DNA from 4 places in the Streptomyces monticola genome. Region 1 is predicted to be linked to each of the others. Evidence: riboswitches for the same ligand, from Rfam matches in the RefSeq annotation. Region 1 holds a riboswitch; each other region holds the start of a gene.
What was found. Region 1 has a riboswitch for cyclic di-AMP ahead of ACFQVC_RS24735 (C40 family peptidase). Riboswitches for the same ligand answer to the same signal wherever they lie in the genome.
Positions count from the first base shown of each region.

Region 2: linked by a shared signal. The riboswitch ahead of ACFQVC_RS00580 (M23 family metallopeptidase) and the one ahead of ACFQVC_RS24735 (C40 family peptidase) in region 1 are both predicted to bind cyclic di-AMP.
Region 3: linked by a shared signal. The riboswitch ahead of ACFQVC_RS37520 (transglycosylase family protein) and the one ahead of ACFQVC_RS24735 (C40 family peptidase) in region 1 are both predicted to bind cyclic di-AMP.
Region 4: linked by a shared signal. The riboswitch ahead of ACFQVC_RS38995 (M23 family metallopeptidase) and the one ahead of ACFQVC_RS24735 (C40 family peptidase) in region 1 are both predicted to bind cyclic di-AMP.

Region 1 covers NZ_JBHTCF010000011.1:153,261-161,091, forward strand. The annotation lists gene pcrA (DNA helicase PcrA) at 1-2,091, opposite strand, end outside; cyclic di-AMP (ydaO/yuaA leader) riboswitch at 2,299-2,463, shown strand; gene ACFQVC_RS24735 (C40 family peptidase) at 2,470-3,636, shown strand; gene ACFQVC_RS24740 (hypothetical protein) at 3,763-4,116, opposite strand; gene ACFQVC_RS24745 (C40 family peptidase) at 4,442-5,500, shown strand; gene ACFQVC_RS24750 (GNAT family N-acetyltransferase) at 5,613-6,263, opposite strand; gene ACFQVC_RS24755 (LuxR C-terminal-related transcriptional regulator) at 6,320-7,054, opposite strand; gene ACFQVC_RS24760 (ATP-binding protein) at 7,051-7,831, opposite strand, start outside.
Region 2 covers NZ_JBHTCF010000001.1:141,859-149,689, forward strand. The annotation lists gene ACFQVC_RS00565 (DNA gyrase/topoisomerase IV subunit A) at 1-746, opposite strand, end outside; gene ACFQVC_RS00570 (M16 family metallopeptidase) at 1,053-2,423, shown strand; gene ACFQVC_RS00575 (M16 family metallopeptidase) at 2,441-3,808, shown strand; cyclic di-AMP (ydaO/yuaA leader) riboswitch at 4,004-4,164, shown strand; gene ACFQVC_RS00580 (M23 family metallopeptidase) at 4,178-4,966, shown strand; gene ACFQVC_RS00585 (GntR family transcriptional regulator) at 5,189-5,893, shown strand; gene ACFQVC_RS00590 (HPr family phosphocarrier protein) at 6,188-6,469, opposite strand; gene ACFQVC_RS00595 (bifunctional acetate--CoA ligase family protein/GNAT family N-acetyltransferase) at 6,764-7,831, shown strand, end outside.
Region 3 covers NZ_JBHTCF010000026.1:5,454-13,284, reverse strand. The annotation lists gene ACFQVC_RS37540 (Ppx/GppA phosphatase family protein) at 394-1,335, opposite strand; gene ACFQVC_RS37535 (DUF501 domain-containing protein) at 1,407-1,940, opposite strand; gene ACFQVC_RS37530 (FtsB family cell division protein) at 1,981-2,469, opposite strand; gene eno (phosphopyruvate hydratase) at 2,573-3,859, opposite strand; gene ACFQVC_RS37520 (transglycosylase family protein) at 4,338-5,057, opposite strand; cyclic di-AMP (ydaO/yuaA leader) riboswitch at 5,062-5,242, opposite strand; gene ACFQVC_RS37515 (transglycosylase family protein) at 5,436-6,446, opposite strand; gene ACFQVC_RS37510 (cytochrome P450 family protein) at 6,599-7,810, opposite strand.
Region 4 covers NZ_JBHTCF010000029.1:59,443-67,273, reverse strand. The annotation lists gene ACFQVC_RS39020 (MFS transporter) at 1-4, shown strand, start outside; gene lhgO (L-2-hydroxyglutarate oxidase) at 92-1,288, shown strand; gene trmB (tRNA (guanosine(46)-N7)-methyltransferase TrmB) at 1,362-2,180, shown strand; gene ACFQVC_RS39005 (PrsW family intramembrane metalloprotease) at 2,343-3,665, shown strand; gene ACFQVC_RS39000 (aldo/keto reductase) at 3,657-4,601, opposite strand; gene ACFQVC_RS38995 (M23 family metallopeptidase) at 4,781-5,869, opposite strand; cyclic di-AMP (ydaO/yuaA leader) riboswitch at 5,881-6,063, opposite strand; gene ACFQVC_RS38990 (PP2C family protein-serine/threonine phosphatase) at 6,266-7,438, opposite strand; gene ACFQVC_RS38985 (MDR family MFS transporter) at 7,527-7,831, opposite strand, start outside.

The DNA of each region.
Region 1 (7,831 bases):
GGCGCGGGTGATGCCGACGTACGCCAGACGGCGCTCCTCCTCCAGCTCCTTGACCTGGCCGAGCGCGCGCATGTGCGGGAAGACGCCGTCCTCCATGCCGGTCAGGAACACCACCGGGAACTCCAAACCCTTCGCGGTGTGCAGGGTCATCAGCGTGATGACTCCGCCGCCGTCGTCCTCGTCCGGGATCTGGTCCGAGTCGGCGACCAGCGCGACCTGCTCCAGGAAGTCCGCGAGGGTGCCTGTCGTGCCGGCCCCTTCGCCGTCGTCCCCGTGCTCCTGCTCGAATTCCAGGGCCACGGCGGCGAGTTCCTGGAGGTTCTCGATGCGGGTCTCGTCCTGCGGGTCGGTGGAGGCCTGCAACTCGGCGAGATATCCGGTGCGTTCGAGCACGGCCTCCAGGACCGTGGCCGGGCCCGCGCCGGACTCGACGATGGTGCGGAGCTCTTCCATCAGGGTGTTGAACCGCTTGACCGCGTTCGCCGAGCGGGCCGCCATTCCGTAGGCCTCGTCGACGCGCTTGAGTGCCTGCGGGAAGCTGATCTTCTCGCGCAGCGACAGCGCGTCGATCATCGCTTCCGCGCGGTCGCCGATGCCCCGCTTCGGGACGTTGAGAATCCGGCGCAGCGGGACCGCGTCCTCGGGGTTGGCGAGGACGCGCAGATACGCGAGGACGTCCCTGACTTCCTTGCGTTCGTAGAAGCGGACGCCGCCGACCACTTTGTAGGGCAGGCCGACGCGGATGAAGATCTCTTCGAAGACACGGGACTGGGCGTTCGTGCGGTAGAAGACCGCGACGTCTCCGGCCTTGGCGTCGCGCGCGTCCGTGAGGCGGTCGATCTCCTCGGCGACGAACTGCGCTTCGTCGTGCTCGGTGTCCGCGACGTAACCCGTGATGCGGGCGCCGTCGCCGGCGTTCGTCCACAGGTTCTTGGGGCGGCGGCTCTCGTTGCGCTCGATGACCGCGTTGGCCGCGCTCAGGATGGTCTGTGTGGAGCGGTAGTTCTGCTCCAGGAGGATCGTCGTCGCGTCGCCGTAGTCCTCCTCGAACTGGAGGATGTTACGGATGGTGGCGCCGCGGAAGGCGTAGATCGACTGGTCCGCGTCACCGACGACGCACAGCTCGGCGGGCTCGACCGCGGGCGATCCGTCCGGCAGCGGCGCACCGGTGCCGACCAGCTCCCGCACCAGTGCGTACTGCGCGTGGTTGGTGTCCTGGTACTCGTCGACCATCACGTGGCGGAAGCGGCGGCGGTAGTGCTCGGCGACGTCGGGGAACGCCTGGAGCAGATGGACCGTCGTCATGATCAGGTCGTCGAAGTCCAGGGCGTTGGCCTCGCGCAGCCGCTGCTGGTACATCGTGTACGCCTGGGCGAGGGTCTTCTCGAAGCCTCCCCCAGACTCCGTCTGGGAGGTGCCCCCAGCGGCCTGGCCGACGAAGGTCTCGTCGTCGATCAGTTCGTTCTTGAGATTGGAGACCTTGGCGCTGAAGGACTTCGGCGGGAACTTCTTCGGGTCCAGATCGAGGTCGCGGCAGACCAGGGCCATCAGGCGCTTGGAGTCGGCGGCGTCGTAGATCGAGAACGAGGAGGTGAAGCCGAGCTTCTTCGACTCGCGGCGCAGGATGCGCACGCACGCACTGTGGAAGGTCATCACCCACATCGCGTTCGCCCGCGGGCCCACGAGTTCGGCGACGCGCTCCTTCATCTCGCCCGCGGCCTTGTTCGTGAAGGTGATCGCCAGGATCTGGCCCGGGTGGACATTGCGCTCGGCGAGCAGATACGCGATGCGGTGCGTCAGGACACGGGTCTTGCCCGAGCCGGCGCCGGCGACGATGAGCAGGGGGGCGCCGGAGTGCACGACGGCCGCGCGCTGGTTGTCATTGAGCCCGTCGAGGAGAGCGGCCGGGTCCACCGCGGGGCGGGGGGCGCCGTCGCGGTAGTAGGCGTCGCGCGGCGGGGGCGCGTCGAAGCGCCCGCCGAAGAGGTCGTCCGAAATCTCCTCCGGAGCGTGCTCCTCGGGGGGTGGCGGGGGTCCCTCGGCCTTGGGCTGCAGGTCCGCCAGGAAGCTGTCGTCAAAGAGGCTGCTCATCGCCTACCGAGTCTAGGGCGCCCCACCGACAGTGGGTTCCGGGTTATCAAGACGGTATCCGCATGCTCACTCAGCGCTAAAGTCACGAAAATGTATCGGGCATATCGACCATCAACCTTCCCAGCGGCCACAGCGGTTGGCTAGCGTGCTCCGCGGGCTGCTCGTACCCCCACCGGCGAACCACGCCGGGAACGGGCGGCCTGCGCCGAGTCCGGAGCGCCCAGACGGCAACCCGGAGCCGGGGACCCACCTTGAACCTTGGGGTGAATCGGTCCCGTACAAGAGCACAACGTACGAGACCGTAGGGCAGCCCTTCCGAACCACCCGCCCGAACCCGACAGCTAACCCGGTAGGCGGCCAACGGAAGGAGCGCCTCCTTTGGCGTCGCACCGCAAGCCGCGGTCCAGGTCGGGTCTCATACGTACCTCCCAGGCCGTCGGCATCACCACCGCCGCACTCACCTCCGTGGCCCTGCTGTCACAGACCGCGGGCGCAGCCCCGGCCGAGCCGAAGCCCACGCTCGAAGAGGTCCAGAAGAAGGTCGACGACCTCTACCGGCAGGCCGGCGTGGCCACGCAGAAGTACAACGCCGCCAAGGAGCGCACCGACCAGCAGCGCGGCGAGGTGGACGGTCTGCTCGATCAGGTCGCCAAGCGCACCGACAAGCTCAACGACGCGCGCCGTGAGCTCGGTTCGCTCGCCGCCGCCCAGTACCGCAACGGCGGCACCTCCGAGACCGCGAGCCTGCTGCTCGCCGACGACCCGCAGCAGATGTTCGACCAGCGGCAGCTGATGAGCCGCCTCAGCGACCGGCAGAAGCGTGCCGTCGACGACTTCGAGGCGCTGCAGAACGAGGCCACCGAGAAGCGCGGCGAGGCGCAGAAGAGCCTGGAGACGCTGACCGAGGCGCAGAGCGACCTCAAGGAGAGCAAGCGGGCCGTGCAGTCCAAGCTCTCCGAGGCGCGGGAGCTGCTTTCGAAGCTGACCGCCGAGGAGAAGGCGCGGCTCGCGGCGATCGAGAAGAAGAAGGAAGAAGAGGCCAAGCGCAAGGCCGAGGAACTGGCCCGCAAGCAGGCCGAGGAGGAGCGGCAGCGCAAGGCCGAGGAGGCCGCGCGCCAGGAGCAGGAGGACCAGAACTCCGGCGGCTCCGACAGCGGCTCGGGCTCGGACTCCGGCTCCACCGACACCTCGTACGCCGCCAAGGCCGAGAAGGTGATCAGCTTCGCCGAGGCCCAGATCGGCAAGCCGTATGTGTGGGGCGCCACCGGCCCCGACTCCTACGACTGCTCGGGCCTGACCCAGGACGCCTGGAAGACCGCGGGCATTTCGCTGCCGCGCACCACCTGGGACCAGGTCGAGGTCGGCACCACGGTCAAGACCGCCGACGCCAAGCCGGGTGACCTGGTCTTCTTCTACGACGACATCAGCCACGTCGGCATCTACATCGGCGGCGGCAAGATGATCCACGCCCCGAAGCCGGGCGCGAATGTGCGCGTCGAGTCGATCTACTACATGCCGATCCACAGTGTGGTGCGGCCCGCGTAGAGCGCGCCCTCAGGACACTGAAATCGCGCCCTTAAGACGCGGAAATCGCGCCCTTGAGACGCGCAAATGACGAGGGGCCCGGACCGCTGCGGCGGTCCGGGCCCCTTCTCACGCGGTGGCCGCGGGCTATGTCCAGAGCGTCGCGATGAAGATGTTCACCGTGGTCAGCGCGCCGACCGCGATGAACATCCCCTTGTCCACCCGCTCCTCGTCACGCTTCACATAGACGAGGGCCAGGACGACGATCAGCACCGCCAGCTTGACGCCGATCTTGATGTTGTCGACCGTCTGGCCGTCGGCCTGGTTGAGGCCGACCAGGGCCACGCCCGTGATCAGCATCGTCAGCGCGCCGTGCAGCATCGGGGGCGTGAACCGCGCCGTGCCGTCGCCCATCGCCTTCACCTGCGTCAGGAACCCGCCCAGGAGCGAGGCGATCCCGACGATGTGCAGGGCGACGAAGACATTGATGAGTACGTCCATGAGGCCGGAGCCTAGCCGGGGCCGTACCACCTCCCTGTAGGCAGGTGGGGCACAACAGCCGCATCGGTCGCAGGCCTACGTCGACAGGGCTCCGTGTCCCATCAGTTCAGTCACATACGGTCACCACACTGTGCGCTTGCGCCAGTTACGCACATTCCGTCACCAAGTCGTGACGCTCAGGTTTAGCGTCCTTGCTCAGGTGACCGGCGCCCCATCGCCGCCCCGCCCCGTAGGGCGGCTGCCGGCCACCACCGCCGAGAAGAGGTCCGGCGGCGGCCCGCTCCCCCTGTGCGGGCCGCCGCCGGACGCGTAAGGAAGTGGACGCGTGGCCGCTCACCGAAAGCCCAGACAGCGCTCGCTCAGTGGCCATACGGCCCGCACCGCCGCCACTCTGGCACTCGCCGGAGCAGCGTCGGGTGCGGCCCTCGAAGGAACCGGACACGCGGAGCCACGTCTCACACCGGCCCAGGTGAAGGCCAAGGTCGACCGGCTCTACCACGACGCGGAGATCGCCACCGAGAAGTACAACGGCGCCAAGGAGAAGGCCGAGGCGGCCGAGGACCGCATCGACGCCCTGCAGGACGAGGCCGCCCGCAAGACCCAGCGGCTCGACTCCGCCCGCACCGCGCTCGGTTCGGCCGCCACCGCCCAGTACCGCACCGGCGGCATCGCCCCCGCCGTCCAGCTCGCCCTCGCCTCCGACCCGGACGACTATCTGGAGCGGGCCACGCTCGCCGACCGGGCGAACAGCCGCCAGGCCGCCGCCGTCGAAGGGGTGCGGGAGCAGCTGCGCGAGCTCGACCGGCTGCGCGCGGAGGCCGGCCACGAGCGCGATGAACTCGACGACCAGCGGGCGCGGTTGCGGTCCCACAAGAAGAACATCACCGGCAAACTCGCCTCCGCCGAGCGGCTCCTGAAGCGGCTGACCGCCGAGCAGCAGACCCGGATCACCGAAGGTCTGCACGGCGGGTCCGGTGACGACAGTGCTTCCCGGAGCTCCCGCGATCTGCCGCGCGGCGCCGTCAAGGCCCCCAACGCCCGTGCGGCACAGGCGGTTTCCTTCGCGCACGGCGCCCTCGGCAGCCCTTATGTGTGGGGCGCCGCGGGGCCCGACGCCTTCGACTGCTCCGGCCTCACGCAGGCGGCGTACCGCGCGGCGGGCATCTCCCTGCCCCGTACGACGTATACGCAGATCAATGCGGGCCGGCGCGTCTCACGGGCCGAACTCGCCCCCGGTGACCTGGTGTTCTTCTACTCCGGGCTCAGCCATGTGGGAATGTACGTGGGCAATGGGCAGATGATCCACGCCCCCAATCCCAGCGCGCCGGTACGGCTGGCGCCGGTGGACTCGATGCCGTTCGCGGGGGCCACGCGGGTCTCCTGAGGCCCGGTCCGCTCAGGGCTCAGACGTCCGGTCCGCTCAGGCTCAGACGTCCGGTCCCGCTCAGGCTCAGACGTCCGGTCCGCCCAGGCTCAGACGTCCGGTCCGCCCAGGCTCAGACGTCCGGTCCGCTCAAGGCTCGGACGTCCTGCCCCGACGGCCTGAGGTCGTCCCGCCCCGACGGCCTGAGGTCGCCGAGCGGCAGCCACATCTTCACGTCGTCGAAGCGCTCGTCACCCACCGCGATCCCGCCCGGAAGGCGCCCCCACTCGCGGAACCCGAGCCCCGAATAGAGCTCGATGGCCGCCTGGTTGTTGCCGCGCACACCCAGCGTGAGCAGCTCGAGGCCCGCCGATCGCGCGTCCTCGAGCAGGCCCGAGACGATGGCGGCGCCGAGGCCGAGCCCGCGGGCCGCGGGGTGCGTCATGATCTGCCGGAGCTCCGCGCTGTGCCGGTACGTCGGCACGGCGCCGCGCCGCTGCCACAGGCCGCAGCCGGCCACCTGCCCGTCGGCCGCGGCCACCACGAACCCCGCGTCACCGGCCCGCACATCGGCGAGCACGGCGCCGAGCCAGGCATCGGTCTCGTCCCTCGTGGGCGGGGTGACATAGCCGATGGCGCCGCCGTCCAGGGTGACCTCGGCTATCAACTGGCTGATGCCGGAGCACAGTTGCTCACTCTCCACGCTCGGCCGGCGGAGTTCGAGATGCGGACGCGGGGAGTGCTCGGTGCGGGGTGCCGTACGGGCGCCGGGAGGGGTGCTCATGGCCAGTCATGCTAGGCGCTGGACCCCGGGTGCGCGCCGCCCGCCCGGCTGCCGGCTCACACCAGTCGGCGGGCCGTCGCCCAGCGGGTCAGCTCATGCCGGTTCGACAGCTGCAACTTCCGCAGGACCGCGGAGACATGGGACTCCACCGTCTTCACGGAGATGAAGAGCTGCTTGGCGATTTCCTTGTACGCATACCCGCGGGCGATCAGGCGCAGCACCTCGCGCTCACGCTGGGTGAGGCGGTCCAGGTCCTCGTCCACCGGAGGTGCGTCCGTCGACGCGAAGGCGTCGAGGACGAAGCCCGCGAGCCGGGGCGAGAACACCGCGTCCCCGTCCTGCACACGGAAGATGGAGTCCACGAGGTCGGTGCCCGTGATGGTCTTGGTGACATAGCCGCGCGCACCGCCGCGGATCACACCGATCACATCCTCCGCGGCGTCGGAGACCGAAAGGGCCAGAAAACGCACCGGGTTCTCGGCGTCCGCCATCATGCTCGCGCTGCGGCGCAGCACCTCCACGCCGCCGCCGCCCGGCAGATGCACATCGAGCAGCACCACTTCGGGGCGGGTGGCGGTGATGACCGTGACGGCCTGCTCGACGTCCGCGGCCTCTCCGACGACCTCGACGCCGGTGGTCTCCGTGCGGCCGATCTCCGCCTGGACGCCGGTACGGAACATCCGGTGGTCGTCGACGAGCACGACGCGCACCCGGCGCCCGCCCTTGCCGGCCCCGGGCTCCTCCGGGCCCTCGGCCCCCGCCTGTCCGGTCGCGTCCGTCGCGTCACTCATGACGTCTCCGCCCTCTCCATCTCCAGCTCGACTTCCATGCCGCCGCCGGGCACCGCGCGCAGCCGCGCCGTGCCGCCGTTGCGCTGCATCCGGCCGATGATCGATTCTCGTACGCCCATCCGGTCGGCGGGCACCGCGTCCAGATCGAAACCCGGGCCGCGGTCCCGCACCGACACGAAGACCGTCTTGCCCTCGACCTCGGCGAAGACCTGGACCGCACCGCCCTCGCCACCGTACTTGGCGGCATTCACCATCGCTTCCCTCGCGGCTTGCATCTGGGCGGACAACTTGTCGTCGAGCGGGCAGTCGCCGACGACGACCACCTCGATGGGGACACCGTGCTTGTCCTCGACCTCGGCCGCGCTCCGGCGCACCGCGTCCGCGAGGTTCTCCGGCTCGTCGGACTCGTCCTTGCCGGTGCCCTCCGGCTTGTACAGCCAGGTGCGCAGATCGCGCTCCTGGGCACGGGCGAGACGGCGGACCTCCCCCGGGCTCTCGGCATTGCGCTGGATCAGGGTCAGGGTGTGCAGGACCGAGTCATGGACATGGGCGGCGACCTCGGCGCGCTCCTGGGCGCGGATACGCATCAGCCGCTCCTCGGAGAGGTCCTGCGTCATGCGCACGAGATAGGGGCCCGCGAGGAGCGCGATACCGACCAGGACGGCGAGGGCCGCCTGCAGCACGGCACCCAGGTCACGGATCGAGCCCTGCAGCACGAAGATCGCCGCGACTCCGGTGCCGACCAGGGCGACGCCCGCTCCGGAACGCGCGATGTTC
Region 2 (7,831 bases), on a different contig from region 1:
CCGCGGCCCGTCTCGTACGCGTCCTTGACGCCGGAGAGTCCGACGATGCGGCCGCCGGTGGGCAGGTCCGGGCCCGGGATGAACCGCATCAGGGTCTCGAGGTCGGCGCCCGGGTGCTTGATGAGGTGGCGGGCGGCGGCGATGACCTCGCCGAGGTTGTGCGGCGCCATATTGGTCGCCATGCCGACGGCGATGCCCGACGAGCCGTTCACCAGGAGGTTGGGGTACGCCGCGGGGAGGGCGACCGGCTCCTGCTCCTGACCGTCGTAGTTCGGGGCGAAGTCGACCGTGTCCTCTTCGATCGACTCCGTCATCAGCGAGGTGGCGTCGGCCATCCGCGCCTCGGTGTACCGCATCGCGGCGGGCGGGTCGTCGTTGCCGAGGGAGCCGAAGTTGCCGTGGCCGTCGACCAGCGGCACGCGCATGGAGAACGGCTGGGCCATGCGCACCATGGCGTCGTAGATCGAGGCGTCGCCGTGGGGGTGCAACTTACCCATGACCTCGCCGACGACGCGGGCGCACTTCACATAGCCGCGGTCGGGGCGCAGGCCCATCTCGTTCATTTGGTAGACGATGCGGCGCTGCACCGGCTTCATTCCGTCGCGCGCGTCGGGCAGGGCGCGGGAGTAGATGACCGAGTATGCGTACTCGAGGAAGGAGCCCTGCATCTCGTCGACGACGTCGATGTCGAGGATCCTCTCCTCGAAGTCGTCCGGCGGCGGGGTCTTCGTGCTGCGGCGGGCCATCGCTGCTGCGGCTCCTTCACGTTCCTGTGCGGGGCAATCTCCAGTTCTGACGCGGACCATTGTGGACCGAGCCACTGACAACGCGGACCGCGACCCGTCCAATCCGCCCTCGCGAGGGCCTCAGAGCATCGCTTACGGCGTACCCGGAGGATCGCTCACGGCGTACCGGCACCGGGAACTTCGCCAGATGTCCGCGCGCTTGCATACAGTGACAGGACTGCCTTGACGTCTGCCATGACGACCGTCATCCGGGCACGTCACCGGCGCGCCATCCCCGTACGTCATCTCGCGATCGAAGGGACTTACATGCCCATGGGTCATACGGCCACGGCCGAGGCCGGCTCCGGCGGCCTGACAGCGACCGAGCACCGCCTCGCCAACGGCCTGCGCGTGGTGCTCTCCGAGGATCACCTGACCCCGGTCGCCGCGGTCTGCCTGTGGTACGACGTCGGCTCCCGCCACGAGGTCAAGGGCCGTACCGGCCTGGCCCATCTCTTCGAGCACCTGATGTTCCAGGGCTCCGGCCAGGTGAAGGGCAACGGCCACTTCGAGCTGGTGCAGGGCGCCGGGGGCTCCCTCAACGGCACCACGAGCTTCGAGCGCACCAACTACTTCGAGACGATGCCCGCCCACCAGCTGGAGCTGGCCCTGTGGCTCGAGGCCGACCGGATGGGCTCGCTGCTCACCGCGCTCGACGACGAGTCGATGGAGAACCAGCGCGACGTCGTCAAGAACGAGCGCCGCCAGCGCTACGACAACGTCCCTTATGGCACGGCGTTCGAAAAGCTCACCGCGCTCTCCTACCCGGAGGGCCACCCCTACCACCACACCCCGATCGGCTCGATGGCCGACCTGGACGCGGCCACGCTCGAAGACGCCCGGAACTTCTTCCGCACGTACTACGCGCCCAACAACGCGGTCCTGTCGGTCGTCGGCGACATCGACCCCGAGCAGACCCTCGCTTGGATCGAGAAGTACTTCGGCTCCATCCCGGGCCACGACGGCAAGCAGCCCCCGCGCGACGGCTCCCTGCCCGAGCGCATCGGCGAGGAGCTGCGCGAGGTCGTCGAGGAGGAGGTGCCGGCCCGCGCCCTGATGGCCGCCTACCGCCTCCCGGAGGACGGCACGCGCGCGTGCGACGCCGCCGACCTGGCCCTGACCGTCCTCGGCGGCGGTGAGTCCTCGCGGCTCTACAACCGCCTGGTGCGCCGCGACCGCAGTGCCGTCGCCGCCGGCTTCGGCCTGCTCCGCCTCGCGGGCGCCCCGTCGCTCGGCTGGCTGGACGTCAAGACCTCGCACGACGTCGAGGTGCCCGTGATCGAGGCCGCCGTCGACGAGGAGCTCGCCCGGTTCGCCGACGAGGGCCCCACGCCCGAGGAAATGGAGCGCGCCCAGGCCCAGTTGGAGCGGGAGTGGCTCGACCGTCTCGGCACGGTCGCGGGCCGCGCCGACGAACTGTGCCGGTACGCCGTCCTGTTCGGTGACCCGCAGCTCGCCCTGACCGCCGTCGGCCGGGTCCTCGACGTCACCGCCGACGAGGTGCGGGAGGTCGCCAAGGCCCGCCTGCGCCCCGACAACCGCGCGGTGCTCGTGTACGAGCCCGTGACCCCCGAAGACGGCGCAGAAGCCGACGGGACCGCCGAGCAAGCCGCACAGGAAGAGGAGGCGGCGAAGTGACCGAGCAGCTCGCCACCATGGAGTTCCACCCGCAGCCCCAGGCGGGCGCGGCCAGGCCCTGGGCGTTCCCGGCCCCCGAGCGCGGCGCGCTGCCCAACGGCCTCACGGTCCTGCGCTGCCACCGCCCCGGCCAGCAGGTCGTCGCCGTCGAGATCAGCCTGGACGCGCCGCTCGAAGCCGAGCCCAAGGGACTTGACGGCCTTGCCACCATCATGGCGCGCGCCTTCTCCGAGGGCACCGACAAGCACTCCGCCGAGGAGTTCGCCGCCGAGCTGGAGCGCTGCGGCGCCACGCTCGACGCGCACGCCGACCACCCCGGTGTCCGGGTCTCCCTCGAAGTCCCGGTCTCCCGGCTCTCGAAGGCGCTCGGCCTGCTCGCCGACGCCCTGCGCGCCCCGGCGTTCGAGGACAGCGAGATCAAGCGCCTCGTGCGCAACCGGCTCGACGAGATCCCGCACGAGATGGCCAACCCGTCGCGCCGCGCGGCCAAGGAGCTCTCCAAGGAGCTGTTCCCGGCCACCTCGCGCATGTCGCGGCCGCGCCAGGGCACCGAGGAGACCGTCGAGGCCATCGACGCCACCGCGGTGCGGGCCTTCTACGACGCGCATGTGCGGCCCGCCACCGCGACCGCCGTCGTGGTCGGCGACCTGGAGGGCACCGACCTCGACGCGATGCTCGCCGAGACCCTGGGGGAGTGGACGGGCAACACGGCACAGTCGCGCCCCGTCCCGCCCGTCGTCGCCGACGACACCGGCCGTGTCGTCATCGTCGACCGTCCCGGCGCCGTCCAGACGCAGCTGCTCATCGGCCGCGTGGGACCCGACCGGCACGACAGCGTCTGGCCCGCCCAAGTCCTCGGTACCTACTGCCTGGGCGGCACCCTGACGTCCCGACTGGACCGCGTCCTGCGCGAGGAGAAGGGCTACACCTACGGTGTGCGGTCCTTCGCCCAGGTGCTGCGTTCGGGCCCGGACGGCAGCGGCGCCTCCATGCTCGCCATCAGCGGCTCGGTGGACACACCCAACACCGGCCCGGCTCTGGACGACCTGTGGAAGGTGCTGCGTACGCTCGCGGCCGAGGGCCTCACGGACGCCGAGCGCGATGTCGCCGTACAGAACCTCGTCGGCGTGGCCCCGCTGCGCTACGAGACGGCGGCGGCCGTCGCGGGCACCCTCGCCGACCAGGTCGAGCAGCATCTGCCCGACGACTTCCAGGCGCAGCTGTACCGGCGTCTGGCGGAGACCGGCACCGTGGAGGCCACCGCGGCCGCCGTGAGCGCCTTCCCGGTGAACCGTCTGGTGACGGTCCTCGTGGGCGATGCCGCGCAGATCGCCGAGCCCGTGAAGGCGCTCGGTATCGGTGAAGTGACGGTTGTCACGGGCTAGTAGAAGCGGGCGACGGACCTCGGACCCCGGTGGTGTATGTGCCACCGGGGTCCCGTTATGTCCGAAATTTCAGGGTGGTTGAGGGTCTGCCCTGTGGCGTGCACTACAAAAGGCCCGTTGTGTTTGTGGTTTGAAAGATGTCCCGTTTAGCGTCGGTCCGGCTGTTCGTCAGCAATGCGCCGCACCCGCGGCACCGAACAGTCATCGCCGAGTCCCCGCATGGCGCGAGCCAGGGGAGCCGGGGACCCACTCAGTCCCTGGGGTGAATCGGAGGCCCTCCTGACCGGGGGCGTCCGTAGGAGACCTTCCTGCTCCGAACCCGTCAGCTAACCCGGTAGGCGAGAGGGAAGGAAAGGACACAGCCACTTCATGGCCTTCGCCCGTGCCACCGGGAAGCACCGCCGTCCGAACCGTCTGACGCGCAAGAGCGCCAACATCGCGGGCGTAGCCGCCCTCACCACGACCGGCGTCATCGGCACCCTTGCCTCCCCGGCACTCGCCGCGGACACCGCCGCCGCCGAAGACACCGGCATCAACCAGGCCGTCTCCGTGGGCGGTTCGCTCGCCGACCACATCGACGCCCAGGCCGTCGCCCAGCAGGAGGCCGCCGAGCAGGCCGCCGCGCAGAAGAAGGCCGAGGAGAAGGCCGAGGCCGAGGCCAAGCGCAAGGCCGAGGCGAAGGCGAAGAAGGAGCGCGAGGAGAAGGAGCGCAAGGAGCGCGCTGCCCGCGAGGCCGAGCGCAAGCGCCTCAACAGCTTCACCTCGCCGATCCCCGGCTCCTACGTCTCCACCGGCTACAAGACCGGCGGCGCCGTCTGGTCCTCCGGCAGCCACACCGGCATCGACTTCCACGCCGCGTCCGGCACCGCCGTGCACGCGGTCGGCTCGGGCACCGTCGTCGAGGCGGGCTGGGGCGGCTCGTACGGCAACAACGTGGTGATCAAGATGAACGACGGTACGTACACGCAGTACGGCCACCTCTCGTCCATCGGCGTCTCGGTCGGCCAGTCCGTCACCCCGGGCTCCCAGATAGGCCTCTCGGGCGCCACCGGCAACGTGACAGGCCCGCACCTGCACTTCGAGGCCCGTACGTCCCCCGACTACGGCTCGGACATCGACCCGATCGCGTACCTGCGCTCGCACGGCGTGAGCGTCTGACACGACGCCGCGTCAAGGAAGGCCCCTGGCACTCGCCGGGGGCCTTCCTTGTGTGTGGGGCCCCGGGGCGTGTTCTGGCCAAAAGATATCCATGGATTCCCGCCGCCCATCGGAAATTCAAGTGTGCTGCAATAGAGTCACTTCTCGGCGTCGCTGAACGAGCGTCAATCGACCGCGTTTCACGGGGATGCGGCGCGTATTTCAAGAGTCGGAGGTCCGGTCATGCGCATTCCCGCGCACTCGGTATGCACGGCCATCCGGGACGACATCGTCGCCGGTGTCTTCGAGCGTGGCAGCCGGCTCACCGAGGAAGTGCTCGCCCGCCGCTACGGCGTCTCCCGGGTCCCGGTCCGCGAGGCCCTGCGCACGCTGGAGGCCGAGGGCTTCGTCAGCACCCGCAGACACGCGGGCGCCTGCGTCGCGGAGCCAAGCGCGCAGGAGGCGGCCGACCTCCTGGAAGTCCGGCTGCTGCTCGAACCGCTGGGCGCGGCCCGGGCCGCGCAGCGCCGCACCGAGGCACATCTCAAGGTCCTGCGCGGCCTGGTGCGGCTCGGTCAGGAGCGGGCCCGCAGAGGTCACAGCGAGGATCTGCGCTCCCTGGGCGGCTGGTTCCACGAGACGCTCGCCCAGGCCTCCGGAAGCGCCGGCCTCACCGCCCTGCTGACGCAGATGCGCCACAAGATCGCCTGGATGTACACCGTCGAGCCGCAGGGCAGGGCGGTGGAGGACTGGGCCGAGCACGGCGCGATCGTCGACGCGGTGGCCCGCGGCGACGCGGAGCGCGCGAGGGCGCTGACCGCTCAGCACGCCGAGCGCTCGACGGCCGGGCACCGGCTGCGGTTTCCGGGTGACGGGGGCCGGGTGGGGCGGGTGATCGCGGTGAGGGGTTCGCAACATTCCGTAAACATGGCGAGCGGTCGAAATTAACAGGCGCCGTATACAAAGGGGGATATTCGGCGGGGGTATTTTTTGCTGCCCATTTCCTGTCGACGTCGGCGTGAATTTTGGTTGCGGATTCTTTTACCCCCTCCCCGCCCCTTCCCGAAAGTCCTCAGCGGACAGCTGCCCTCAATCGCCGGACGGGCTGATATATCAGCCCGTCCGGCGATCGCGGTGCGGGATGGCGGGAGGGGGAACAACGACAGGTGCCCCGCAGACCCGGGGGTCTGCGGGGCACCCGCTGAAGCGATTCGCCTGTTCAGGTCAGGCGGAGCCGTGGGCTCAGACGGTCTCGGGGAGCTCCTCGAGACCCTCCGCGACCAGCTTCGCCAGACGGTCGAGCGCGGCGTCCGCGCCATCGGCGTCGGAGGCCAGCACGATCTCCTCGCCACCCTGCGCGCCCAGGCCGAGCACCGCGAGCATGGACGCGGCGTTGACCGGGTTGCCGTCGGCCTTGGCGATCGTCACGGGGACACCCGCGGCGGTGGCCGCACGGACGAAGATGGAGGCGGGACGGGCGTGGAGGCCCTCGGCCCAGCCGACGTTGACGCGGCGCTCAGCCATGTGATGCTGCCCTTCAGGTTTCACTCAAGCCTTGTCTAGACCACTGTCTCATATCTCGACGGGTGCTCCGGCAAGTCTTTCGTCCGTACTCCCGCCGCCCTTCGGCCCTCCTACCTTGCATCGAGCCCGGCAGGCCCGCGACCCGTACCGGACCCTGCCGCGCACGGTCACCGTACCGGCCTCGCGCATGGTCACCCGTACCGCCCACACGCGCCGGCCCGGACCGCCCGCGCCCCGGATCGGCGGCGTCCGCACCCCCTACCAAGAGCGCCCGCCCGCCGTACCCTGGGCCGCATGCAGACCCCGCCAGAGCACGCCGGGTACCCCGCCCACTGGGAGGCCGACGTGGTGCTGCGCGACGGCGGCACCGCGCGGATCAGGCCCATCACCACCGAGGACGCGGACCGGCTTGTCAGCTTCTACGAGCAGGTCTCCGACGAGTCCAAGTACTACCGCTTCTTCGCCCCGTACCCCCGTCTGTCCGACAAGGACGTGCACCGCTTCACGCACCACGACTACGTCGACCGGGTCGGCCTCGCGGTCACCGTCGGCGGCGAGTTCATCGCGACGGTCCGCTACGACCGCATCGACGCCACCGGACGCCCCGCCGCCGCGCCCGCCGACGAGGCCGAGGTCGCCTTCCTCGTGCAGGACGCCCACCAGGGCCGCGGTGTCGCCTCCGCGCTGCTCGAACACATCGCGGCGGTCGCGCGGGAGCGCGGCATCCGCAGGTTCGCGGCCGAGGTGCTGCCCGCCAACAACAAGATGATCAAGGTCTTCCGCGACGCCGGCTACGAGCAGAAGCGCAGCTTCGAGGACGGTGTCGTACGCCTGGAGTTTGACCTGGAGCCGACGGAAGCCTCCCTCGCCGTGCAGCGCGCCCGTGAACAGCGCGCCGAGGCCCGCTCCGTGCAGCGCCTGCTCACCCCCGGCTCCGTTGCCGTCATCGGCGCCGGGCGCCGTCCCGGCGGCATCGGCCGCACCGTTCTGCAGAGCCTGGTCCACTCCGGGTACAGCGGCCGCGCGTACGCGGTGAACAGCGCCTTCGACGCCGGGCAGAGCGAGCTGGACGGCGTCCCCGCGCACCGCTCGGTGACCGGGATCGACGAACCCGTCGACCTCGCGGTGGTCGCCGTACCCGCCGACCGCGTCCCGGCCGTCGTCGCCGAATGCGGCGAGCGCGGCGTCCAGGGCCTGGTCGTCCTCTCCGCCGGATACGCCGAGTCGGGGCCCGAAGGGCTGGCCCGGCAGCGGGAGTTGGTGCGCCAGGCGCGCTCGTACGGCATGCGCCTCATCGGCCCCAACGCCTTCGGCGTCATCAATACGTCGCCTCAGGTGCGCCTCAACGCCTCGCTCGCGCCC
Region 3 (7,831 bases), on a different contig from region 1:
CGCTCGTGAGCCCCTTCACAAGGGTCTGTACACCCTCTGCTACACTGCGCGGCCCACGTGACTCACCTCATGGCCACGCGAGGGAACCATGGGGCCTGGCGGGACCGTTGAGACCCGTGCTGAGCTGCCACTCCGGGTCCGGTCGGCACTGGACCACCGCCCCGGTTCATCCGCCCGTCACACCCCGGGAACGATCCGGAATCAGTGACTCCGCCCGGTAGCGCTCCCCGATTCGGGCTCAAGGGCCGTCACATACCCCCATCAGGCCGTTTTTCCTTGTGAAGAACTTCACGAAGTTCTTGTGGAAAGCGGGCCGGAAGTCCCGCTTCCGGCCCGCCGCACCGCTTCTCCGGCCCCGCTCGCCTGCCCGGCCCGCCCCCGCTGTGCCCGTTCTCAGGCCAGGGACCAGGCGATCCCGTCGAGGATGTCGTGCTCGCTGACGACGACCTCGGCGGCGTCGATCCGCTCCATGATCGCGAGCAGTACGAGAGCACCGGAGCCGATCACATCGACCCGGCCCGGGTGCATCGCCCCGATCGCGGCGCGCTCGGCGTGCGTCGAGCTCAGGAGCCGCTTGGTGATCTCGACGACCTGCTCATAGGGGATGCGCGCGTGGTGGATCGCGGCGGAGTCGTACTCCTCGAGGCCGAGCGCGATCGCGGCCACCGTGGTCACCGAACCCGCGAGCCCGACAAGGGTGCGGGCCTCGCGGAGCGGCACGGTCTCCTCGGCGAGGTCGAGGGCCGCCTCGATATCGGCCCGGATCCCGCCGGTCTCCGCCTCGCTCGGGGGGTCGCTGACCTTCCCGTCGTGGACGAGATGGCGCTCCGTCATCCGTACGCAGCCGACGTCCACGGAGCGGGCGGCGCGGACGCTGTCGGTGCCGACGACGAACTCCGTGGAGCCGCCGCCGATGTCGACGACCAGATACGGCTGGGCCAGGTCGGTGCGGCCCGTCAGCTCCTTGGTCGCACCGGTGAAGGAGAACTGCGCCTCCTGGTCACCGCTGATCACCTCGGGCTCGACGCCGAGGATGTCCACGACACCGCGCACGAAGTCGGCGCGGTTCTCGGCGTCGCGCGAGGCCGAGGTCGCGACGAAGCGGATGCGCTCCGCACCGAGTTCCTTGATCACGTCCGCGTACTCGCGGCAGGCCGCGAAGGTGCGCTCCAGGGCCTCGGGCGCGAGCCGTCCGGTCCTGTCGACGCCCTGGCCCAGGCGGACGACGGTCATGCGCCGGTCCAGGTCGAGGAGTTCCCCGGTTCGGGGGTTCGCGTCGGCTACGAGGAGGCGAATACTGTTCGTGCCGCAGTCGATCGCGGCTACCCGGGTCATGGGTGGGGGCTCCTGTTCGTGGTCTTGTGCGGCGCCGTGTCCTGGGGGCTCTGCCCCCAGACCCCCGCTCCTCAATCGCCGGAGGGGCTTGTATGGGAGGGCACGCACGAACCCTTGCGCCACCACTCGGGCAGCATCGCCACGGCCTCGTCGCCCAGGGGGTTCACGCCCGGGCCCGCGGCGAGGGAGTGCGCGACCAGGACGTGCAGGCACTTCACGCGGTCAGGCATGCCGCCGGCGCTCGGGAAGCCGGAGAGCTCCTCGATCTCGTCGCGGCGGCGGATGTAGTCCTCGTGGGCGGCGCGGTAGGCCGCGGCGAGCTCGGGGTCGACGGCGAGCCTCTCGGTCATCTCCTTCATCACGCCGTTGGCCTCGAGGGTGCCGATCGCCGAGGCGGCCTTCGGGCACGTCAGGTAGTACAGCGTCGGGAAGGGGGTGCCGTCGGGAAGCCGCGGGGCCGTCTCCACCACGTCCGGCTGACCGCACGGGCAGCGGTGGGCGATGGCCCGCAGGCCGCGCGGCGGGCGGCCGAGCTGCTGCTTGAAGGCCTCGACGTCGGCGTCGGTGGGCTCGGTGCGCGGGGTGGAGGGCGGGGGCGTTTCCATGCCGGTGCTTATGTCTTTCGGTGAGTGTTGTACGACGGCGTCAGTCGTCGGTGCTGCTGCGGTCCGCCTTGTCGACGCCGTCGAAGAGGTTGACATACCAGGCACGGTCGGCCGCGCCCCGGTCGGTGCGGCGCCGGGTCTCGGCGTCCGGGTCGAGCACGGTGAAGCCGGTCTCGCCGGGCAGCTGCATGTGCAGGCGCTCGCGGGCCTGGCGCTCCACGTACGCGGGGTCCTGCCAGCGGGCCTTCGCGTCGCGCAGCTCCTCGGTCCGCTCCCGGGCGTCGGCCAGCTTGCGCTCCTGCTCCTGGATGTCGGCACGCTGGGCGACGTACTGCCTTATCGGGTACGCGAGCGCCACGATCAGCGAGCACAGGACCAGGGCGAGCAGGGCCGCGCGGCCGGTGAGCCGGGAGCGGCGGGCCTGGCGGCGGGTCTGGGAGCGGTAGACGCGGGCCGCGGTCTGCTCGCCGAACAGCCGCAGGCGTGTGGCGGTGGAGAACCGGTCACGGTCCTTCTTCGCTGCTGCCACGACTGACCCGCCTCCCCGATACGCGCGTACGTCCCCGCACACGGTACGGGACCGAGTGCGGGGACGTACGTAACCGGGCTTTCTACGGGCCCCAGGGGCTGTGTCAGCCCTTGAAGCGCGGGAAGGCCGAGCGGCCCGCGTACACCGCGGCGTCGTCGAGGATCTCCTCGATACGGAGCAGCTGGTTGTACTTGGCGACGCGCTCGGACCGGGCCGGGGCGCCGGTCTTGATCTGGCCGCAGTTGGTGGCGACGGCCAGGTCGGCGATGGTGACGTCCTCGGTCTCGCCGGAGCGGTGGGACATCATGCACTTGTAGCCGTTGCGCTGGGCCAGCTCGACGGCGTCCAGGGTCTCGGTCAGCGAACCGATCTGGTTGACCTTGACCAGGAGGGAGTTGGCGGAGCCCTCCTCGATACCGCGGGCCAGGCGCTCCGGGTTGGTGACGAAGAAGTCGTCGCCGACGATCTGGACCTTGCTGCCCAGCTTGTCGGTGAGGACCTTCCAGCCCGCCCAGTCGTCCTCGTACAGCGGGTCCTCGATGGAGACGAGCGGGTACGCGGAGACGAGCTCCTCGTAGTACTCGGTCATCTCGGCCGCGGAGCGGTCCTTGCCCTCGAACTGGTACTTGCCGTCCTTGTAGAACTCGGAGGCGGCGACGTCCAGGGCGAGCGCGATCTGCTGGCCGGGCTCGTAGCCGGCCTGCTTGATGGCCTCGACGATCAGGTCGAGGGCCTCGCGGTTGGAGTCCAGGTTCGGGGCGAAGCCGCCCTCGTCGCCCAGGCCGGTGGCCAGGCCCTTGTCCTTCAGGACCTTCTTGAGCGTGTGGTAGACCTCGGTGCCCCAGCGCAGGGCCTCGGAGAAGGACTCCGCGCCGATCGGGGCGATCATGAACTCCTGGATGTCCACGTTGGAGTCGGCGTGCGAGCCGCCGTTCAGGATGTTCATCATCGGCACCGGCAGCAGGTGCGCGTTGGGGCCGCCCAGGTAGCGGAAGAGCGGCAGGTCGCTGGCCTCGGAGGCGGCGTGGGCGACGGCGAGCGAGACGCCGAGGATGGCGTTGGCGCCGAGCGAGCCCTTGTTGTCGGTGGCGTCCAGGTCGAACATGGCCTGGTCGATCAGGCGCTGCTCGGTGGCGTCGTAGCCGACCAGCTCCGGGCCGATCTGCTCGATGACGGCGAGGACGGCCTTCTCGACGCCCTTGCCCTGGTAACGGTTGGGGTCACCGTCACGGAGTTCGATGGCCTCGAAGGCACCGGTGGAGGCACCGGACGGAACGGCAGCACGACCCGTGCTGCCGTCGTCGAGGCCGACCTCGACCTCGACCGTGGGGTTGCCTCGGGAGTCCAGGATTTCCCGGGCTACGACGACGTCGATGGACGGCACGAGCATCTCCTTCTGGGATGTGACGCATAGGGGTGGACGCACTTTGTGCGTGCGCCGCGGTCTGCATGGCCTTGCGTCTCCCGAGCCTAACCGCCCCGACGGCTTCGGCCAGCCGACCGCCCGTCCCCTGGGACGAAAAGAGGCCCGAAGGCCCGCAGTGCGGGGCAAAAGACCTCGTTGCCGACCTCTTTATTACTGGGCAGTAGTCACAGAGTGGACAAATTCACGAGCGCCTTCCGGCCCGCGTTCGAGGCGCGGGCGTCCGGACATGACCCCGCCCCGGCGCGTACGGGGGAATGCGCGCCGGGGCGGGGTGTGGGGGGGATGTGACCGCGGTACGGGCCGCGCGCCTGGCCTGGCCGAGTGGTGGTGGGGGTACTGCTCGGCCGGCCGGGCGACGCGTACCGGCTGCTTCAGGCGTGGCCGCCCGCTTCAGGCGTGGCCGCCCGCTGCGGGCGCGGCTGCCCGCTTCAGGTACGGCTGCTTACTTCAGGTGCAGCTGCTGGCCCGGGAAGATGAAGTCGGCGTCGTCGATGATGTCCTTGTTCAGCTGGTACAGCTTCTGCCAGCCGCCCTTGACGCCTTCCGCCTCGGCGATCTTCGAGAGGGTGTCGCCGGTCTTCACCTTGTACTCGCCGTCACCCTTCTCGACCTTCTTGCCGGTCGGGGTCTCGACGGTCTTCTTCGGGGTCTCGGCCTTGGTGCTGGGGGCCTCGGTCTGCGGAGCGGCCTGCTGCTGCGGCGCCGACTTCTGCTCCTGCTGCTGCGGGGCGGACTCCTGCGCGGGGGCGCTCTGCTGCTGCGAACCGCCGCCGCTGTACGCGGCGTTGGACAGGCCGGTGCCGCAGTTCGGCCAGGCGCCCTTGCCCTGACCCGCGAGAACCTTCTCGCCGATCTCTATCTGCTGGGCCTTGGAGGCCTGGTCGGCGGTGGCGGCGTACTTGGTGCCGCCGTACGCGGACCAGGTGGAGGCGGAGAACTGCAGGCCGCCGTAGTAGCCGTTGCCGGTGTTGATCGACCAGTTGCCGCCCGCCTCGCACTGTGCGACGGCGTCCCACTCGGAGGAGGTGGCGGCGGAGGCGGTGCCCGCGGTCATCAGCGGCGCGGCGACCGCGGCACCGGCGACGCCGGCGACGGCGACGGCGCGGCCGGCCTTCTCGGCCTTGGTCATACGACGGTGCTTGCCCTTGCCGGAAAACAGCATGGAGATATCCCCTCACCGACGCCTGCGAGGTGAGCTGTCGGGTTCGGGCCAAGTGAGTTGCCCGGCCACCGGGTACGTCGTGGACGTACCGGCGGCTTCACCCCAAGCCGGTCCGCGCGTCTCTCAACGTGCGGCCCCGGCACAAACCTTGGGTCCCCCGCTCCTGCCTACGGCGCTTTACGCGACGACTGTGCCCAAGAGCCGCCGGCAGGATTCGGCGTGACGGCCATCGGGGCCCGCCAGTGGCGAGCGGTCACGACCGTAAACATGCGATCGGCAGAAATACAAAGACGATCTGGGCTGATGAGACCCATCTCTCACCGGGGCCGATGTCTCTTTATTACGGACATTCACCGCGGAGCGATGTCCGAACTGCCGTTATTTTCCGGTCAGATCAAGGTGCTGACCGGGAAGGATGAGATCCGGGTCGCCGCCGACGGTCTTCTCGTTGGCGGCGTAGAGAGCGGGCCAGCCGCCGTCGACGCCGCGGCTCGCGGCGATGGCCGAGAGGCTGTCGCCGGGGCGGACTTCATAGCCGCCCTCGCCGCCGTCGCGGGAGTCGTCGCCGCGCGAGGCGTGCCGGCCCGACGAGTTGCCGTCGCGACCCTCGTCCGGACCCTCCGGGGCGCGGTCGCCGCGGTGCCGACCCTTGCCGTCTTGATGTGAGTTGTCCGGTTTGCCCGCGCCCTCGTCGTGACTCTTGTCTCCCGATTCATCCGGAGTGTCGGTGGACGGCGGAGTCGTGGGCTGTTCGGTCGGCGCACCGGAGGAGGGGGCGCCGTCGGACGGATCGTCAGCTGACGGGGCGTCGGTGGGCGGCTCGTCGGTGGGGTGCTCGTCCGCGGGCCGCTCGTCCGACGGACGCTCGCCCGATGGCGACTCCGGCTGCGGCGACTGCGTCCCGTCCGGCTCGGAGGGCCCGGTCTCCGTCTCACCCGGCGCGGGCTTCTCGGGCGCGGGCTTCTCGGACCCCGGGTCGGTGGGCGTGGGCGTCGGCGTGGGCTCCGCCGGAGCCTCGGTCGCCAGGCCCGCGACCGGGGCGCAGGTCGGCCAGGCCCCCGGCCCCTGCTCGGCGAGTACCTGCTCGGCGACGGCTATCTGCTGGGCACGGCTGGCGAGGTCGGCGCTCGGGGCGTACTCGAGGCCGCCGAATTCCTCCCAGGTCGCCTGGGTGAACTGCAGTCCGCCGTAATAGCCGTTGCCCATGTCGGCGCTCCACACGCCGCCGCTCTCGCACTCGGCGAGCCGGTCCCAGGTGGCGGCGTCCGCGGCGCTCGCGCTGCCCGCGCCGAGCAGCGGGATGGCGATGGCCGATCCGGTGACGCCTGCCGCGACCACGAGGGCCGGAGCCTGGCGGGGGCGTCGGTGACGGCCGTTACCGGAGAGCATGCGGTTCCCTTTCGCGTGACTGCCGGCATGACTGCTGCCGTGGCTGCTGAGCCGACAGTGAACGTAGCGAGAGTCGAACGCTTGTCACAAGGCGATGCAGCGGAGATCACGTGAAAGTCACAGTCTTGACGCCCCGTCAGTTCTATGGCTTGTCACTCGGGGCCGAACTCGACCGGCAGCGTGCGCAGTCCACGCATGATCAGGCCGCCGCGCCAGCGCAATTCATCCGGTTCCACCGCAAGCCGTAGATCCGGAAGGCGGCGCAGCAGGGTCGCGAGCGCCGTCTGGCCTTCGAGCCGGGCGAGCGGGGCGCCGAGGCAGTAGTGGATGCCGTGGCCGTAGCCGAGGTGCTGGTTGTCGCGGCGGGCGAGGTCGAGGGTGTCGGGCCCGGCGAAGCGCTGCGGGTCGCGGTCGGCGGCGGCGAGCACCACCAGGACCGGGTCGCCGGCGGCGATGGCCTGGCCGCCGACCGTCAGCGGCTCGGTGGCGAACCGCCAGGTGGCCAGCTCGACCGGGCCGTCGTAGCGCAGGAGTTCCTCGACGCCGGTCTCCAGGAGGCCGCTCTCCCTCGCCGCCAGGGAGCGCTGCAGACGCTCGCGCTGCTCGGGGTGGCGCAGGAGTTGGTACGTACCGTTCCCGATGAGGTTGACCGTGGTCTCGAAGCCGGCGAAGAGGAGGATGAAGGCCATCGCCGCGGCCTCGTTCTCGGTGAGGTGCTCGCCGTGGTCGCTGGCCCTGATCAAGCCGGAGATCAGATCGTCGCCGGGCTCCTCGCGCTTGCGGTGGATGAGCTCGGCGAGATAGCCGCGCATCTTCTTCACCGAGCGGGCGACACCGCCGCGTGGCCCTCCCCCGTGCCGGATCATCATGCCCGCCCAGTCGCGGAAGTCGTCCTGGTCCTCGCGCGGGACACCGAGCAGATCGCAGATCGCGTAGATGGGCAGCGGGAAGGCGAACTCATGGATCAGATCGGCCTCGCCCTTCGCGGCGAAGCCGTCGATGAGCCGGTCGGTGAGTTCCTGTACGCGCGGGGCGAACTCCGCGACCCGGCGCGGGGTGAACGCCTTCGACACCAGGCGGCGCAGCCGCGTGTGGTCCGGCGGGTCGATATTGAGCAGATGTGTCATCAGCTCGGCCTTGCGCTCGCCGGGGATACCGGTCTTGCCCTTGGCGTGCGCGGGCTCGTCGTGGTGCGCGGGGTTCTTCGAGAGCCGCTGGTCCGCGAGGGCCTGCCGGGCGTCCGCGTACCGGGTCACCAGCCAGGCCTCCACCCCGCTCGGCAGCTGGGTGCGATGGACGGGAGCGTGCTCGCGCAGCCAGGCGTACGCGGGGTACGGATCGGTCGCGAACTCCCAGGTGAACAGCGGCGGCTGGGGCCCATCGGC
Region 4 (7,831 bases), on a different contig from region 1:
GTAATTCCATGATCCTTTCCGCCATGATCCTTTGGGACCTGCAGGCATTGTCAGTGGCGCAGTGCACTATCGGACCTGGGAGGTGTGGCGCGTGACGTACGACTGCGACGTGCTGGTGATCGGCGGCGGAATCGTCGGCCTGTCGACGGCGTATGCCCTCACCCGCGCCAGGCCCGGCACGCGCGTGACCGTCCTGGAGAAGGAGAGCGGCCCGGCCCGCCACCAGACGGGGCGCAACAGCGGCGTGATCCACAGCGGGATCTACTACAAGCCGGGCTCCCTGAAGGCGCGGTATGCCGTGCGCGGCGCCGCCGAGATGGTCAAGTTCTGCGCGGAGTACGGCATCGCGCACTCCGTCACCGGCAAGCTGATCGTCGCCACCGACCGCGCGGAGCTGCCCCGTCTGCACGCGCTCGTGCAGCGCGGCAGGGAGAACGGCATTCCGGTGCGCGAGCTCGGCCCCGCGCAGATCTCCGAGTTCGAGCCGGAGATCAGCGGCCTCGCCGGTATCCATGTCGGCACCACCGGAGTGTGCGACTTCAAGGCGGTGGCCGCTCAGCTGGCACTCGGCTCGGGGGCGGACGTGCGCTACGGCGCGGAGGTCGTGCGCATCGACCGCCGCCCCGAGCGCGGGGTCGCGGTGCGCACGGCGGCCGGCGAGATCATCCGCGGCCGCGTCCTCGTCAACTGCGCCGGGCTGCAGTGCGACCGGGTGGCCCGGCTCAGCGGCGACGACCCAGGCATGCGGATCGTGCCGTTCCGCGGTGAGTACTACGACCTCGTCCGCCCCGGCCTCGTGCGCGGCCTGGTCTACCCGGTGCCGGACCCGGCCTTCCCGTTCCTCGGCGTGCACCTCACGCGCGGTGTCGACGGCAGCGTCCACGTCGGGCCCAACGCGGTGCCCGCGCCCGCGCGCGAGGGGTACGACTGGTCGGTCGTGCGCCCCCGCGATCTGGCCGACACCCTCGCCTGGCCCGGCACCTGGCGCATAGCGCGCCGCCACTGGAAGTACGGAGCGGGCGAGGTGCACCGCTCCCTCTCCAAGAGCGCCTTCACGGAAGCGGTGCGGCGCCTGCTGCCCCGCGTGACCGAGGACGATCTGCACCCGGCCGCCTCCGGAGTGCGGGCCCAGGCGGTGCTGCGCGACGGCACGCTGGTCGACGACTTCCTGATCCGCGAGGCGCCCCGCACGGTCCATGTCCTGAACGCCCCGTCGCCCGCGGCCACCGCCTCCCTGCCGATCGGGCGCGAGGTTGCCCGGCGGGCGCTTGCCTCACTGGAGGGGTGAGCGGCGCCCACCGCGCGCGTGCGGCGGGCAGCCGCCCCGCCCCCGCGCCGGGCGCCGTAAAATCACCCGTACTGTGTCTGATTTCTCCGCGCCCGAATCCGCGCCCATCCCCGACGACCGCGCCGCGGACACCGCTCCCGAGGCATCCCGCCGCAGCCGCCCCAAGGGCGAGCCCCGCTTCCCCGACGGCCCCGCGCCCGATCCGGCGGGCTCGCACCACGAGCGCCGGATCCGCAGCTTCCAGCCGCGCCGCAGCCGGGTCACCACCAGCCAGGCCGAGTATCTGCAGCGGCTCTGGCCCAAGTGGGGCCTGGACATCGACGGCCTCCGGCGGCTCGATCTGGACGAGATGTTCGACGGTCTGCCCGTCGTCCTGGAGATCGGCTTCGGCATGGGCGAGGCCACCGCGCAGATGGCGGGCGACGACCCGGCCACCGGGATCCTCGCGGTCGATGTGCACACCCCCGGCATGGGCAATCTGCTCGGCCTCGCCGACCGCAACGGCCTGACCAACATCCGGGTGGCCAACGGCGACGCGATCATCCTGCTCCGCGAGATGCTGCGTCCCCAGTCCCTCGACGGCCTGCGCGTCTACTTCCCCGACCCCTGGCCGAAGAAGCGCCACCACAAGCGCCGGCTGATCCAGCCCGAGTTCCTCACGCTCGCCGCGCCCTCCCTCAAGCCGGGTGCGCTCGTCCACTGCGCGACCGACTGGGAGCCGTACGCGGAGCAGATGCTCGAAGTGCTGACCGCGCACCCCGGCTACGAGAACACCCAGGAGGACGGCGGCTACGCCCCGCGCCCCGCCCACCGCCCCCTGACCCGCTTCGAGGGCCAGGGCCTCGACAAGGGTCACGTGGTCCACGACCTGCTGTTCCGCCGCACAGGCTGAGAGACCGAGCGAACGGGCCCGGCCGGACCCGGGCCCCAGCCACGGGCCGGCCCCGCACCCCCGTACCGCACGGGTCCGCCCCGCACCCCGTACCGCACGAAATCCGCCTCATCCCCAAGGCACCGTCGCGCCGACTGCGAGGCGCTCGTTAGGGTCGGGGCCGTGACCGTCTCGCCGCTGCCTCCGACTCCGCCCGGCGCCCCCGCCGGTCCGCGGACGGGCAGGCCCGCGCACTGGTGGCAGCGGCGCTCGGTCAAGGCAGGGGCGCTGATCACGCTGCTCGCGCTCTCCGGTCTGGTGATCCTGGCCCTGGTCAGGGAGCAGACCGGAACCGAGGGCTTCCTGGTCGGGCTCGGTCTCGCCGTACTGCCCGTGCCCCTGCTCATAGCCGCGTTCCGCTGGCTGGACCGTGTGGAGCCGGGCCCCTGGCGGAACTTGATCTTCGCTTTCTCCTGGGGCGCCTGCGCGGCCGCGCTGATAGCGATCGTCGCGAACTCCTTCGCGACCCGGTGGATAGCGACCGCCACCGCCGACCCGACGAGCGCGGACACCCTCGGCGCGACCGTGATCGCACCGGTCGTCGAGGAGCTGGCCAAGGCGGCCGCCGTCCTGCTGGTCTTTCTGTTCCGCAGACGGGACTTCACCGGCATCGTCGACGGCGTGGTGATAGCCGGGGTCACCGCCACCGGCTTCGCGTTCACCGAGAACATCCTCTATCTGGGCAACGCCTACGGCACGGACGAGGCCAGCGGCATCAAGGGCCTCGCCCTGGACTCGGTCACCGCCGCGACCTTCTTCGTCCGGATCGTCATGTCCCCCTTCGCGCACCCGCTGTTCACGGTCCTGACCGGGATCGGCTTCGGCATCGCGGCGCTCTCCGCGCACCGCCAGCGCGCCCGCCGGCTGCTGCTCCCGGCCGGCGGGCTGCTGCTCGCGATGGGGATGCACTCCATCTGGAACAGCTCGTCCAGCTTCGGCGACTACGGCTTCTTCGCGGTGTACGCGGCCTTCATGCTGCCCGCGTTCGCGCTGCTCACCTGGCTGACGATCTGGACCAGACAGCGTGAGCTGCGCACCATTCGCGCCGAGTTGCCCGCTTACGCCGCGGCCGGCTGGATCGGCCTGCAGGAGCCCTACGCCCTGTCCTCCATGCGGGCCCGCCGGATGGCCCGTGAGTACGCCGCGTACAACGGTGGTCCGGCCGCGGCCCGGGTCGTCGCCGAGTACGAGGCCTTCGTGACCTCGCTCGCGTTCCTCCGGCACCGGGGGCGCCGCGGCCGCGCGGGCGCGGAATTCATCGCCCGGGAGCGCGAGTTGCTGACCGAGATCTGGGCCCGCCGTGACGTGGCCCGCCCGGCCCTCGGCTACGCGGCCAGGGCGACGGCCCCACTCCCCATACCGCCGCCACAGCCGCACACGTACACCTACACGAACACGCTGCCGTATCCGCAGACGTACGCCTACAACCCCTACCGCTCAGGCTGAGGCCGCGGTGAGCTCCGCGATGTCCGCCTCGGTCAGTTCGAGAGCGGCGACTTCGAGGAGTGCGGGGAGCTGCCCGACCGTGCGGGCCGACGCGATCGGCGCCACCACGGTGGGCTGGGCCGCGAGCCAGGCGAGGGCCACCGTCGCGAGCTCCGCGTCGTGCGCGGCCGCCACCTTGTCCAGGGCGGCCAGGACCTTCCGGCCCCGCTCGGTGGCGAGGTGCTTGCCCGCGCCCTCGGCCCGCGCGCTGTCCACATCGGCGCCCGGCCGGTACTTGCCGGTGAGGAAGCCGGAGGCCAGGGCGTAGTAGGGCACGGCGGCGAGACCGCCCTTGGAGGCGACTTCCTGGAGCTCGCCCTCGTAGGTGTCGCGCGAGACGAGGTTGTAGTGCGGCTGCAGCGCCGCATAGCGGGCCAGGCCCTCGCGCTCGGCGAACTCCAGGGACTCGCGCAGCCGCTCGGGCGAGATGTTGGAGGCGGCGACGGCCCGGACGGTGCCCGCGCGGACCAGTTCGTCGAGCGTGGACACGATCTCCTCGACCGGCACCGACGGGTCGTCGTAGTGCGTGTAGTAAAGGTCGATGTAGTCGGTGCCGAGCCGGCGCAGGGACGCCTCGACTCCGGCCTTGATGGTGGCGGGAGCGAGACCGCGGAGCTCGGGGTGGGCGCCGACCTTGGTGGCGATGACGACATCGGAGCGGTTGCCGCGGGCGGCAAGCCACTTGCCGATCAGGGTCTCGGACTCGCCGCCCTGATTGCCGGGCACCCACGCGGAGTAGGCGTCGGCGGTGTCGATGAAGTTGCCGCCGGCCTCGGTGTAGGCGTCGAGCACGGCGAAGGAATGCTCCTGGTCGGCGGTCCAGCCGAAGACATTGCCGCCGAGTGCCAGCGGGAAGACCTCGAGGTCGGAGGAGCCAAGGGTGCGCAGAGAAGTCATACGGTGATCAACAACCGCCGCCTGCGGGGATATTCCGGACAGGAACCCGCAGGGGCCCGGACAGGACCCCGCAGGACGGCGCCGTTGAAGACATGCCTCACCTCACCGATGGCATGCCTTGGACCGACAGCCCTGACGTCGGGGGGTAGGCCGCCAGGACTGCCGGAATCCAGGTGATGTCAGGGGTTGAGGCCCTTGCTCTGCAGCCATGCCGCCGGGTCGACCAGCTCGCCGCCGGACTTGACCTCCAGGTGGAGGTGCGGCCCTGTGGAGTTGCCGGTGGAGCCGACACGGCCGATGACATCGCCGGTGGTGACCTTCTGGCCCACGCTGACGTTCATCGATGACTGGTGGTTGTACGCGATCTCCGTGCCGTCCTCGAGTTCGAGGACGGTGCGGTAGCCGTAACTGCCGGACCAGCCCGCTTCCTTGATGGTGCCGGTGTGCGTCGCCTTGATCGGCGTACCGGTCGGAGCGGCGAAGTCCAGGCCCGTGTGGTAGCCGGAGGCCCACATGGAGCCGGCCTGGCCGTAGGTGGTGGAGATCGTGTACGAGGAGAGCGGGAGCACAAAGCTCCTGGCCAGCTTGGCGAGGCGCTCGGCCTCCGCCTTGCGGCGGGCCTCTTCCTCCGCCTTGCGCTTGGCCTCGGCGGCCTTGCGCTCGGCCTCGCTCTGCTGCGCCGCGGCCTTCTCGGCGGCGGCCTTGGCGGCGGCGTCGGCCGCGGCGGCCTGCTCGGCGGCGGCCGCTTCGTCCTGCTTGGACTCGGCCTGCTGCATGATGCGGGTGCGCAGGGCCTCGCCGGCGTCGGCCGACTGGGCCTGCGGCTCGCCCCCGATCTCGGCGACCGGAGTGGCGGCGGATGCGGCGGTGGCCTGGGTGACCCCCGAGAACCCGGAGTCGTCACCGGAGTCCGAAGACCCGGAGTCGTCGGATATCAGCGAACCGACGCCCGGCAGCGACTCGGCCTCGGGCAGCGAGTCGGTGACACCCGAGAGGTCGGGCAGGGATATCGGTACCGGAGGACGGTCCTTGGCGGTCGCGATGCCGCCCGCTCCGACGGCGGCGATGACGCCGACGCCGAGGACCGTGGAGCTACGCGCGAAACCGCCGCGCTGCTTGCCGACGCGGTGCCTGCCACGTACGGGGCGAATGGACTCCTCGGTGGGGTTCCACTCTTCCCAGGGCTCCTCGTCGTAGCCGAACTCATGGTCGGCGTCCGGAACATACGAGGATTCGGCGGTCCTGCTTCGGCCAGACGGGGTCGCCACGGGGGCGCACTCCTTTCCTTCCTTCTCGCCTACCGGGTTAGCTGACGGGTTCGGAACAGGAAGGTTTCCTACGGGCGCCTCGGTGCCGTGACCATCTCTGCGGACTCCGCAGTGGACAGTCCCGGCGAAGGTGTCCGATTCACCCCAAGTTGGTGGTTCCCCGGCTCCCTTGCGGGATTAAGCGTGTGCGCACGGAGCCGACTCTTGTGACGGCTGGGACGACCGCGCTGCGTTATCGAACGTTAATAGACAGCGGTACCGGATTCCAAGCTGTTCCGGCTGATCGTTCATGGCTATGGCCAGGGCTTAATAGGACACGAGGGGGCGGAACCGGGCGAGTTGACCCGCGCTTACCGCGATTCTTTGGCCTCCCTTTTGCTGACGGTTCGTCAGTTGTTATGCGGAGGGCTGCTCTTCCCTCACTGAGGGTGAGGGTGCGGGCCGCCGTACCGCGAGCAGCGCCATGTCATCGGTCGTCCCACTGCCCCCGGTGTGCGCTCGTACCTCATCGGCCACAGTGGTGAGCAGAGCGTCGGGCTCGGCGAACATCCGGCCCCTGAGGCGCGCTGCCGGGTTGTAGAACGCGCCCTGCTCGTCACGCGCCTCGGACAGGCCGTCCGTGTAGAAGAGCAGCGTGGCCCCGCACGGAAAACCCGCCTCCTCCGCGTGGTCCGGCCAGGTCCCCAGGTCGCCCATGCCGAGCGGCAGCGCCGCCTGGGCGGGGCGCAGCACCCGCAGCACCCCGTCCGCGTAGAGCATCAGCGGCTCCGGGTGGCCGCGGTTGATGAGGCGTACGGCCTCCTGCTCGTGCGGCAGCTCCGCGAGCACCGCGGTCGTGAAGCCCTCGAAGGCGTCGAGGCCGTCGCGCCGGGTGCCCTCACGCGCGAGGGCCCGTTCCAGGCGCTGTGCCACCGCCTCCAGGGTGGCCTCCTGCTCGGCGGCCTCGCGGAAGGCACCGATCACGACCGCGACCGCCTCGACCGCGCCGAGCCCCTTGCCGCGTACGTCGCCGACGATCAGCCGGACGCCGTGCGGGGTGTCCTGCACCGCGTACAGGTCACCGCCGATGAACGCGTCCGCCTGCGCGGCCTCGTACCGCGCGGCCACCTCGAAGCCCCCGATCCGGCCATCGGGCTCGGGCAGCACGGCCCGCTGGGCGGCCTCGGAGATCTCCCGCGCGGAGGCCAGCTTCTCGCCCCGGTGGCGTACGACGACATTGATGAGGACGGCCAGGGCGGCCACGGTGATCACATTGACCAGTTCCGTGGCCTCCTGAGGGCGGCCGAGGGTGCCGTAGTGCAGCTGGAGGCCGAGGACGGAGAGCGAGGCGGCGATTCCGGTCAGCAGGGTGGCGGCGAGCCCGAAGAACGGAGCGGCGATCAGCGGCGCCGCCGAGAACAGCGGCGCGGCGGTGAAGCGGGGCGGCGTGAGCAGCGCGGAGATCAGGCCGACCACGACGAGCAGCACCGGCAGGGCGCGTACGAAGGAGTGCGCGTGCGTGAGGTGGGGTGCCTTCCGCTTTCCGTGCTCGTCCGGGTCCTCGCCCGCACTGCCTCCTGGCTGCCCCACCGGTATCTCCTGCCACATCCGCACCGCGGTGGCGGACCTGTGCCGCTCCCCACCCAGGGTTGACGCACCCGGGGCGGGGAGCGAGTCCTCAGCGGCCGTATGAGTTACCCGGCGGGTGCGTGCGAGCGCCCGGACCAGGCTCGCGGATCACATCCCGCACCGTCGCCCCCGGCACCGCAGATCGCCCTGCGGGCTCGTCCTCAAGCGCCGGACGGGCTGGATTTGCCAGCCACCCGCCACGGGCGAGCGACCCCACCGCCAGCGCGCAGGCCCCGCCCAGGGCCGCGAGGATCAGCCAGGTCAGTGCCGGGTTGCCGGTGCGCCGTGACAGGTCGAGCAGTGCGCCCGTGCCCAGGTTCCCCGCGGTGATGCCGATACCGCACACCGTGTTGT